2 regions of the Dyella sp. 01N36 genome follow, and region 1 is predicted to be linked to the other one. Evidence: riboswitches for the same ligand, from Rfam matches in the RefSeq annotation. Region 1 holds a riboswitch; the other holds the start of a gene.
The links. A riboswitch is a leader RNA that binds a small molecule or an ion and turns the genes downstream of it on or off. The one in region 1 is predicted to bind cobalamin.
Positions count from the first base shown of each region.

Region 1 (5,932 bases):
GTCCGGTGCGTGACGCGCCAGCAGCTTTGCGCATAACGGGCGCAGCACGAACCAGGTCAGCACGAGCAAGGCGGCCAGGCCGATCATGGTGCGCCAGAACGGCGCCCAGTCGCCATGTGCGCTGATCAGCGCCACCACGAAGGCCAACATGATCCAGGCCAGCACGTCGGCCACCGCTGCTGCCGCGATGCCGAGGCGGCCGGGCAGCGACTCGGTGATGCCGCGCTCCTTCACGATGCGCGCCATCACGGGCAATGCGGTGATCGCACACGCCGTGGCAAAGAACAAGGTAAAGCCCAGTCGACTGATGCCTGGCGGCGCATAGTCCACATACAGCCATGGCGCGGCGAGCAAGGCGAGCGCGACAGGAATCACGATGGCCAGCCCGCCGATCCACGCCGCCGGCCGCAGCAAGCCACCCTGCGCACTGGCCGGCACGCGCAACTCCGCCCCTACCACGGTCATGAACAACACCAGGCCCAGCGTGCTGAGGCTCTGCAGGTTGCCGAGGCTGTCGACGGGAAACAGCTGCTGCTGCCACTCCGGTGCGATGGCGCCGAACACGATCGGGCCCAACGCGAGACCTGCCAGCATTTCGCCAACAACTGCCGGCTGGCCGATGCGCCTCGCGAGCGCAGCGATAAGCCGCGACACCACGATGATCACCAGCAGTTGGACGAGCAGCAGCGGATGGCCCATGGATTTCCCGGTGAAATAGAGGGCCGAACGGCCAAGCCCGGAGCTTGCCTTGTATGTGCGGTGACCCGCAACATGCGTCGATCACGTCATCCGCCAGGATGCGCCCACATCGAAGGACGCCCGTCGCATGGCCCACGTACTCATCCCCGTTCCGCATCAGGACTTCGATCCCAGCGAAGTTGCAGTGCCATGGCGCGTACTCATCGAAGCGGGACATCGCGCGACGTTCGCCACGCCCGATGGCCGGGTGGCCAGCGCCGACCCCATCATGTTGAGTGGCGAAGGGCTGGATCCCTGGGGTTTCGTGCCCGGTTTGCGCAAGCTGCGCTTGTTCGGCTTGCTGTTGCGCGCCAATGCCGATGCGCGGCGCGATTACGCGGCGCTTGAGAAGGATGTGGCGTTCAACGCCCCGATCGCCTGGGATGCCATCGATGCCGAACGATTCGACGGCTTGCTGCTGCCGGGTGGACATTGCGCGCGCGGCGTTCGCGAGTATCTGGAAAGCGAGCAGCTGCAGCGCGTGACGGCTGCCTTCTTCACCGCCGACAAACCGGTGGCTGCGATTTGCCACGGCGTCGTACTGGCGGCGCGCAGCCGCGGTGCGGACGGTCGCTCCGTGCTGCATGGGCGGCGCACCACCGCCCTCACCTGGGCGCTGGAAAAATCCGCGTGGTCGCTCACCCGCATCACGCGCTTCTGGGATCCGGACTACTACCGCACCTATCCCGACGGCGCGGGCCAGCCAACGGGTTATATGTCCGTCCAGCAGGAAGTGACGCGTGCGTTGGCCAGCCCCGACGATTTCCTCGACGTACCCAAGGACGCCACCGACCATCAGCGCAAGACCTCCGGCTTGGTACGCGACAGCGACACGGACGACACGCCCGCCTTCGTCGTACGCGATGGCAGCTACGTGTCGGCCCGCTGGCCGGGCGACGTGCACCGGTTCGCCCGCGAATTCGCAGCCCTCCTTGAGACGCAGGCCGAAACGCGCCTTTGAGACGCTTTTCGGAGAGGCGGCACTTGCACTAGCCGAGAGTCGCCGCAGCGACCTCCCCTATGAAAATTTCCTAGCATTTCCTAACTCCGCCCCCATCTTGGAGTTTTCGGGCTTATCCACGGTCAATCCACAATCTGTTGGGTTGACCGACCCGGTGTAGCCCGATATGTTGTGCCTCGTCGGTGCCACTCTCAGACCTACGGTCGGAATGGCTTAATAGGGAACTCCGGTGCAAATCCGGGACTGCCCCGCAGCGGTAAGTGGAAACGAAAGCCCCCATCGCACTGGCCCTCGGCGGCTGGGAAGCGGGGGCAACTAGGCCGGGCCTCACCGCCCATGTCCACGAGTCCGAAGACCTGCCGGCACATCAGGGCCCAACGCCCTGGTGCGTAGTGACGGCTTCCGCGGGGAAGCGCGTCGATGCGCGGGGCTGCTGCCCTGCTGCTCGACCGTCCGCGAAACGTCACCTTTTTTCAGCCCTGCGCGCGGGAGCAGGCGGTTGATGACCAAGCTTGGAGCGAAGTCGCGATGCAACCTATCGATACCACCGGGCGCGAACGTGCAGACGATCGTGCCGACACTGCTTTTTCCACCGACACCGCCGTGGCCGACGCGCCGCGCACGGACGCGCCGTTCGCGCTGACCCCGCCGCACAACCCCGGCCAGATGCGCGTGACCAAGCGCAGCGGCCGCCAGGAAGTGGTGGACGTGAACAAGATCGTCCGCGCCGTCACCCGCAGCAGCGAAGGCCTGCATGGGGTCGATCCCATGCGCGTGGCGCTCAAGACCATCGGCGGCCTGTATGACGGCGCCACCACGCAGGAGCTGGATCAGCTGTCGATCCGCACGGCCGCTGCGCTCACCGCCGAAGAACCCGAATACGGCCAGCTCGCTGCGCGCCTGCTGGGCGCCTTCATCGACAAGGAAGTGAGCGGCCAGGAAATCCAGAGCTTCTCGCAGTCCATAGCGCGCGGCGCGGAGCTGGGCATCCTCAACGAGCGCCTGCGCGACTTCGTGCAGATCAATGCGCGCAAACTCAACGACGCGATCGATCCGCTCGCCACGCGCCGCTTCGAATACTTCGGCCTGCGCACAGTGTACGACCGCTACCTGCTGCGCCATCCGCAGCTGCGCAAGGTGATCGAAACGCCGCAGCATTTCTTCATGCGCATCGCCTGCGCGCTCGGCGGCAACGAGATCGGCGAGACGCTGGAGTTGTATCGCCTGCTCTCCTCGCTGGAATACATCGCCAGCTCGCCGACGCTGTTCAATGCAGGTACGGCGCATGAGCAGCTCAGCTCGTGCTTCCTGCTCGACTCGCCGCTGGATTCGCTTGAATCCATCTACGAGAAGTACGGCGACGTGGCCAAGCTCAGCAAGTTTGCCGGCGGCATTGGCCTGGCCTACTCGCGCGTGCGTTCGCGCGGCTCGCTGATCAAGGGCACCAACGGCCATTCCAACGGCCTGGTGCCGTGGCTGAAGACGCTGGACGCCTCCGTCGCCGCGGTGAACCAGGGCGGCAAGCGCAAGGGCGCGGCCTGCGTGTACCTGGAACCGTGGCACGGCGACATCGAGGAATTCCTCGAGTTGCGCGACAACACGGGCGACGACGCGCGCCGTACGCACAACCTCAACCTGGCCAACTGGATTCCCGACGAATTCATGCGCCGCGTGGAGAACGACGGCGACTGGTCGCTGTTCGATCCCAAGGTGGTGCCGCACTTCGTCGACAGCTGGGGCGAGACCTTCGAGAAGGCTTATCGCGAAGCCGAAGCCGCCGGCCTGGCCGTGAAGACGGTGAAGGCGCGCGAGCTGTACGCCCGCATGCTGCGCACGCTGGCGCAGACCGGCAATGGCTGGATGACCTTCAAGGATCGCAGCAACGCCACCAGCAACCAGACGGCGAAGGCGGAAAACGTCATCCACCTGTCGAACCTGTGCACCGAAATCCTGGAAGTCACCAATGCCGACGAAACGGCGGTGTGCAACCTGGGCTCGGTGAACCTGTCGCGCCACGTGGTGGACGGTCAGTTCGATTTCGACAAGCTCGCCGGCACGGTGCGTACGGCTGTGCGTCAGCTCGATCGCGTGATCGACCTGAACTTCTACCCGATCGACACCGCCAAGGTCGCCAACAACAAGTGGCGCCCGGTGGGTCTGGGCGTGATGGGCTTGCAGGACGTGTTCTTCAAGCTGCGCCTGGCGTTCGATTCAGCCGAAGCGCTGGCGCTGTCGACGCGCATCGCGGAAGAGATCTACTTCAACGCGCTGTCGCAGTCGAACGAACTGGCGATGGAGCACGGCGCTCACCCGGGCTTTGCGGAAACGCGCGCAGCCAATGGCGAGCTGCAGTTCGACTACTGGACCAACGCGCAGCCGAACGATGTTGCACGCTGGGATGCACTGCGCGAGTCGATCAAGGCCAAGGGCCTGCGCAATTCGTTGCTGATCGCCATTGCGCCGACCGCGACCATCGCCTCGATTGCCGGCTGCTACGAGTGCATCGAGCCGCAGGTGAGCAACCTGTTCAAGCGCGAGACGCTTTCGGGCGACTTCCTGGTGGTGAACCGCTATCTGGTGGAAGAGCTGAAGACGCTGGGCCTGTGGACGAGCGAAATCCGCGACGCCATCAAGCTGGCGGAAGGCTCGATCCAGGGCATTGCCGCCATTCCGGAACGTCTGCGCCTGATTTATCGCACGGTGTGGGAGCTGCCGCAGAAGGCCCTGATCGACCTGGGTGCCGCGCGCGGCGCGTATATCGACCAGAGCCAGTCGCTGAACCTGTTCATGGAAAATCCGAACATCGGCCAGCTCAGCTCCATGTACATGTACGCATGGAAGTCCGGCATCAAGACCACCTACTACCTGCGCTCGCGTCCGGCGACCAAGATCACCAAGACCACGGTGTCGGCCGCGCCGGTGGCGAAACCCGCACCGGTCGAGGAGCAGGAAGAGGCGACGGCGGCAGTGTTCTGCTCGCTGGAGAATCCGGAGTACTGCGAGGCTTGTCAGTAAGAAGGCGCAACGATGAAGCCCTACCGGAACCTCAGCGGCAAATCCGGGGTCGCCAGCTACGAAGCTGGCAAGGGCTACATCCGGGTTCGTTTCGTAAAGGACGGACTCTACGAATACACCGACGCAACACCCGGGCGCCTGCATGTGAAGAACATGCAGGCGCTCGCCGAGGCGGGCCTTGGCCTGTCCACCTATATCAGCCGCTTCGTGCGCGACCGCTACGCACGCAAGCTGGATTGAGCAGCACGTTTACCGAGGAACACCATGTCGAACATTCTTGATCCAGGCTTTGAACTCACCTTGCGCCCGATGCGCTACCCCGAGTTCTACGAGATGTATCGCAACGCGATCAAGAACACGTGGACGGTGGAGGAAGTGGATTTCTCGCTGGACGTGACCGATCTCAAATCCAAGATGTCCGATGCGGATCGTCACCTGATCCATCGCCTGGTCGCGTTCTTCGCCACCGGCGACACGATCGTGTCGAACAACCTGGTGCTCAACCTGTACCAGCACATCAATGCGCCCGAAGCGCGCATGTATCTGTCGCGTCAGCTGTATGAGGAAGCGCTGCACGTGCAGTTCTACCTCACCTTGCTCGATACCTATATTCCCGACCCGACCGAACGCAACAAGGCGTTCGACGCGATCGAGAACATTCCGTCGATCCGCCAGAAAGGCGAGTTCTGCTTCAAGTGGATCGACTCCATCCAGGGCCTGCAGCGCCTGGAGACGCGTGAGCATCGACGCCAGTTCCTGCTCAACCTGATCTGCTTTGCGGCGTGCATCGAAGGCCTGTTCTTCTATGCAGCGTTTGCCTACGTCTACTTCCTGCGTTCGCGCGGCCTGCTGCATGGCCTTGCCTCGGGCACCAACTGGGTGTTCCGCGACGAGTCTGGCCATATGGCGTTTGCGTTTGACGTGGTACGCACGGTGCGCTCCGAAGAGCCCGAGCTGTTCGACGAGGAGATGCGCGCGCAGGTGGAAGCGATGCTCGAAGAGGCCATCGCCTGCGAAACGCAGTTCGCGGAAGATGTGCTCTCCGGCGGCGTGGCCGGTCTTTCGCCGAAGGAAATGCGCCAGTACCTGGAGTACTGCGCCGACCAGCGCCTCGTGCAGCTGGATATGCCCAAGAAGTACGGCTCGAAGAATCCGTTCGACTTCATGGATCTGCAGGATGTGCAGGAAGTGACCAACTTCTTTGAGCGTCGTGTGTCG
Region 1 is NZ_JBFTRY010000056.1:555-6,486, reverse strand. Features, by position in the region: gene AC1DMG_RS11265 (cation:proton antiporter) at 1-699, opposite strand, end outside; gene AC1DMG_RS11260 (type 1 glutamine amidotransferase domain-containing protein) at 827-1,699, shown strand; cobalamin riboswitch at 1,863-2,077, shown strand; gene AC1DMG_RS11255 (ribonucleoside-diphosphate reductase subunit alpha) at 2,228-4,714, shown strand; gene AC1DMG_RS11250 (hypothetical protein) at 4,727-4,954, shown strand; gene AC1DMG_RS11245 (ribonucleotide-diphosphate reductase subunit beta) at 4,979-5,932, shown strand, end outside.

Region 2 (4,165 bases), on a different contig from region 1:
CGTAGTCCTTGCCGAAGGCGTTGTTCAATGCCAGTTGCAGCTTGAAATCGCGCGAGATGGCATAGGCTACGCGCAGGTTGGTGATGGCGTAGCCGCCCAGCGGATGCTGGTTGGCCAGATCATCGTAGCGACGGCCCGAGACGAACCACGTGCCACCCACGCTGAAGTCGCCGAAGCTGCGATCGAGGTCGATATTGCCGGTCTGGCGCGCACGGCGCGGCAGCAGGTTGCCTTCGTACGCGGTCGACTCGTCGCGTGGGTCCAGCCAGGTGGCCGTGCCCGTCACCAGCCAGCCCAGCACGTGCCCGCTCACCACGCCTTCCGCACCACGGATGCGCGCCTGGTCCACATTGCCCGGCGCCTGGGTGGCGGCGTCGTAGGTGATCAGGTCGGTCACGTTGTTGCGGAACGCGTTCAACGACCAGTAGCCCCAGTCGTAGCTGCCGCGCAGGCCGAGTTCGAAGTTCCTCGAACGTTCCGGCTTGAGATTCGGGTCGCCGTAGAACGGGTAGTACAAATCGTTGAAGGTCGGCGCCTTGAACGCGGTGCCATAGCTCGCGGTGAGGCGCAGGGTTTGGGTGAAGTCCCAGCCCCACAACAGGCTGCCGGTGTTCTTGCTGCCGAACTGGCTGTTGTCGTCGTGACGCACGCTGGCCTGCACCGACTGGCTGCCGAAGGTCTGCTGCCACTGCACGAAGCCGCCGCGGTCGATGCGGCTGTTCACCGGCTCGCCGGTAAACGCATTCATGTAACCGGCGGTGCTGTCCACGTGGTCGCGCTGCCAGTCGAAGCCGGTCGTCAGCAGGCCGCCCCAGAAACCGATATCGGCCTGGAACGAACCCAGATCGCGATGCGTGTCGAAACGATCGACGTACACGCCCTGGTAGAAGTCCTTGCTGAAATCGCCGCTGGTGCCGAGGCTGAGCGTGAGCTTCACATTGGACGCCGGACGATAGTGCACGCTGCCGCCCACCACTTGCGTGGCGCTCTTGTCGGAGTCGGTGTACGTGCCGTCGTAGTAGTTGTGGCCTTCGCTGCGGAACAGGCGCACATCGGCATCCCACTGTTCGTCGAACTTGTAGCCGCCCTGCAGGGTCAGCGCATTGTTGCGATAGCCATCCTTGTCCGGCTGGTCGGCAAAGCAGGCTGCGCCCACTTCAGCTGCACCCACGCGGCAGGAATTGATGCCGTGCGTCTGATCGTGCGAGGCCTCCAGCGAGTACCAGCCGTCGCCGCTCTTGCCGGCAAAACCGGCCGAGCCGTTCAGATGGCTATAGCTGCCGACGCCCAGGCTGAAGGACGGCACGAAGGCGCCTTCCGGGCGACGCGTGAAAATCTGGATCACGCCGCCGATCGCTTCGGAGCCGTACAGGCTGGAGAACGGGCCGCGCACGATTTCGATGCGCTCGATCTGGTCGACCGGGATGTCCTGCAACGCCGCCGTGCCCAGCGTCGCCGAGCCGATCTTGACGCCGTCGATCATCACCAGCACGTGGTCGGCTTCGGTGCCACGCAGGAACGCGCTGGTTGCCTTGCCGGGGCCGCCGTTGTTGGCAATCTGCATGCCAGGCGTGCCGCGCAGCAGGTCTGCCAGCGAAGACGGCTGCAGGCGTTCGATATCGGCGCGGTCGATCACCGTCACCGCGGACAACGTCTGGTTCTGCGTCTGCTCGGTACGCGTGGCCGTCACCACCACGCCGTCGAGGTTGGTCGTGTCGTCGGCGAACGCCGGGAAGACGATGGTCGAAAGTGCCGTCGCCAGTGCGGCGCGACGGATCATGGAAAGTCGGATGGTCAAAGTACTGCTCCTCAACCGCGCCTGCCCGCGCGGAACGCATGGGAAATAGACAGGCAGGAGGAGCGTGGCGGCCGTGCGCGTGCACGACATCCATGACACGGCCCACCGCCTGTCTGGTCGTACCTCAAGGCCGGTCTCCGGGCTCGCGGGCGAAGACGCAATGTCTTCCGGAACGACGCCTTCCCATGCGCTTGGCACAGTGGCTCGATGTCGCTCCGTCGATCCCCATCTGGATCGCGCCTGCCTACCGTTGCGGGGGCAGCTCCGGAATAGGCGCATCAGCGCCGCACCGGATTCCCGTTTCAACTCCCAACCGACTGGCTGGGGGTCACCTCAGGTGGGGCGCATGGTAGCAGAGTGGGGGCTGGGGCCGTTGGGGTGAGCCGTCTCCCCCGTTTCGTCCGTGCACGCCTTCCTGTGGGAGCGCACCCTGTGCGCGACAGCCACGCTGGGATGTATCGCTCCGTAGGTTCGTCGCGCACAGGGTGCGCTCCCACAATAGATCTGCGGCTCTTGGCTCCGGCTCTTGGCTCTTGGGGGTCCCCGTATGACGCGGCGGGCGGGTGGAGGAAAGCCCGCAGGGTGGCCGCAGGGATGCGGCCAATTTTTCGACAGGACAGGGATGTCCTGTCGAAAAAACCCGGAGCCCGCACGCTCACCTGGAGGGTCGAAGACCCGGAAGGCGCGTCATCCGGGGGGCCCTTTCTTTTGGTTACTTTTCTTCACTCCGGGCATCCTGCCCTCCGCCCTGCGGGCCGGCTTCGCCGTTCGCACGCGCTCCTGCGCGTGCGTGGGCAAGCAAAGAAAAGTAACCCGGGCCGCGGCAGCGGCACGGAAGCCCGCGGCAGGCGAGCCAGGTCGCCGTATCGCTAGAACCAAAGACCGAGGTTCTGGATGACCAGCCTTCAGCTGTTGAAGAGCGCTTCCGGCCTGCGCCGGGATGACGAATAGAAAGGTTCCCGCGAGCACCCGCCCCTCACCCCAGCCCTCTCCCCGGCGGGGAGAGGGAGCAAAGCGGCGCGCCTTTGAAAGGCCACGCAAAACAAAACGCCCGCCCTGTTCGCACAGGACGGGCGCCACAACCATCAACATCCAAACCGCGCGTTACTGCGTGTGGAACACCAAATGCCCCTGCTCCGCCTCCACCACGATGGTCGCGCCAGCAGCAAACTTCCCTTCCAGGATCTGCCGCGCCAGCGGATTCTCCAGCTGCTGCTGGATCGCCCGCTTCAACGGCCGCGCGCCATACACCGGATCGAAGCCCACGTTGCCCAGCAAATCCAGCGCCTTGTCACTGATCTCCATCCGTAGCTGACGCTCGGCCAGACGCTTCTCCAGATAGGTCAGCTGGATCAGCGCGATCTTGCGGATCTGCTTCTTCTCCAGCGGGCGGAACACCACCAGCTCATCGAGTCGGTTGATGAACTCCGGGCGGAAGTGCGCCTGCACCACGCCCAGCACCGCTGCCTTCATCTGCAGATAGTCCGCTTCGCTGTCGCCCGCCTGCTCCTGGATCATCTGCGAGCCAAGGTTGGAGGTCATCACGATGACGGTATTGCGGAAATCCACTGTGCGACCCTGGCCGTCGGTGAGGCGACCATCGTCCAGCACCTGCAGCAGGATGTTGAACACATCCGGATGCGCCTTCTCCACCTCGTCCAGCAGAATCACGCTGTACGGACGACGACGCACTGCCTCGGTGAGATAGCCGCCTTCTTCGTAGCCCACATAGCCCGGAGGCGCACCGATCAGGCGGCTCACGGAGTGCTTCTCCATGAACTCGCTCATGTCGATGCGCACCATCGCATCCTGCGTGTCGAACATGAACTCGGCCAGCGCCTTGCACAGTTCGGTCTTGCCCACGCCGGTGGGGCCGAGGAAGAGGAACGAGCCATTGGGGCGATTGGGATCGGAAAGGCCAGCACGGGAACGGCGAATCGCATCGGACACCGCACGCACGGCTTCATCCTGGCCGACCACGCGCTTATGCAACGCGTCTTCCATATGCAGCAGCTTGTCGCGCTCGCCTTCGAGCATCTTGTTGACGGGGATACCCGTCCAGCGCGACACGACCTCGGCGATTTCCTCCTCGGTCACGCGATCCTGCACCAGCTTGAAGTCCTGCTTTTCCGCAGCTTGTGCGGCGGCGAGCTGCTTTTCCAGCTCCGGCAGCTTGCCGTATTGGATCTCGCTCATCTTGGCGTAGTCCTGCTGACGCTGGGCGGCGTCCAGTTCCACGCGCGCGGCTTCGATCTGTTCCTTCACCTTGGTCGCGCCCTGCAGCGCGGCCTTTTCGGACTTCCAGATCTCGTTGAGATCGGAGAACTCGCGCTCGAGCTTTTCGATGTCGCTTTCCAGATCGGCGAG
Region 2 is NZ_JBFTRY010000070.1:5,883-10,047, reverse strand. Features, by position in the region: gene btuB (TonB-dependent vitamin B12 receptor) at 1-1,888, opposite strand, end outside; cobalamin riboswitch at 1,910-2,149, opposite strand; gene clpB (ATP-dependent chaperone ClpB) at 2,903-4,165, opposite strand, start outside.
Region 2: linked by a shared signal. The riboswitch ahead of btuB (TonB-dependent vitamin B12 receptor) and the one ahead of AC1DMG_RS11255 (ribonucleoside-diphosphate reductase subunit alpha) in region 1 are both predicted to bind cobalamin.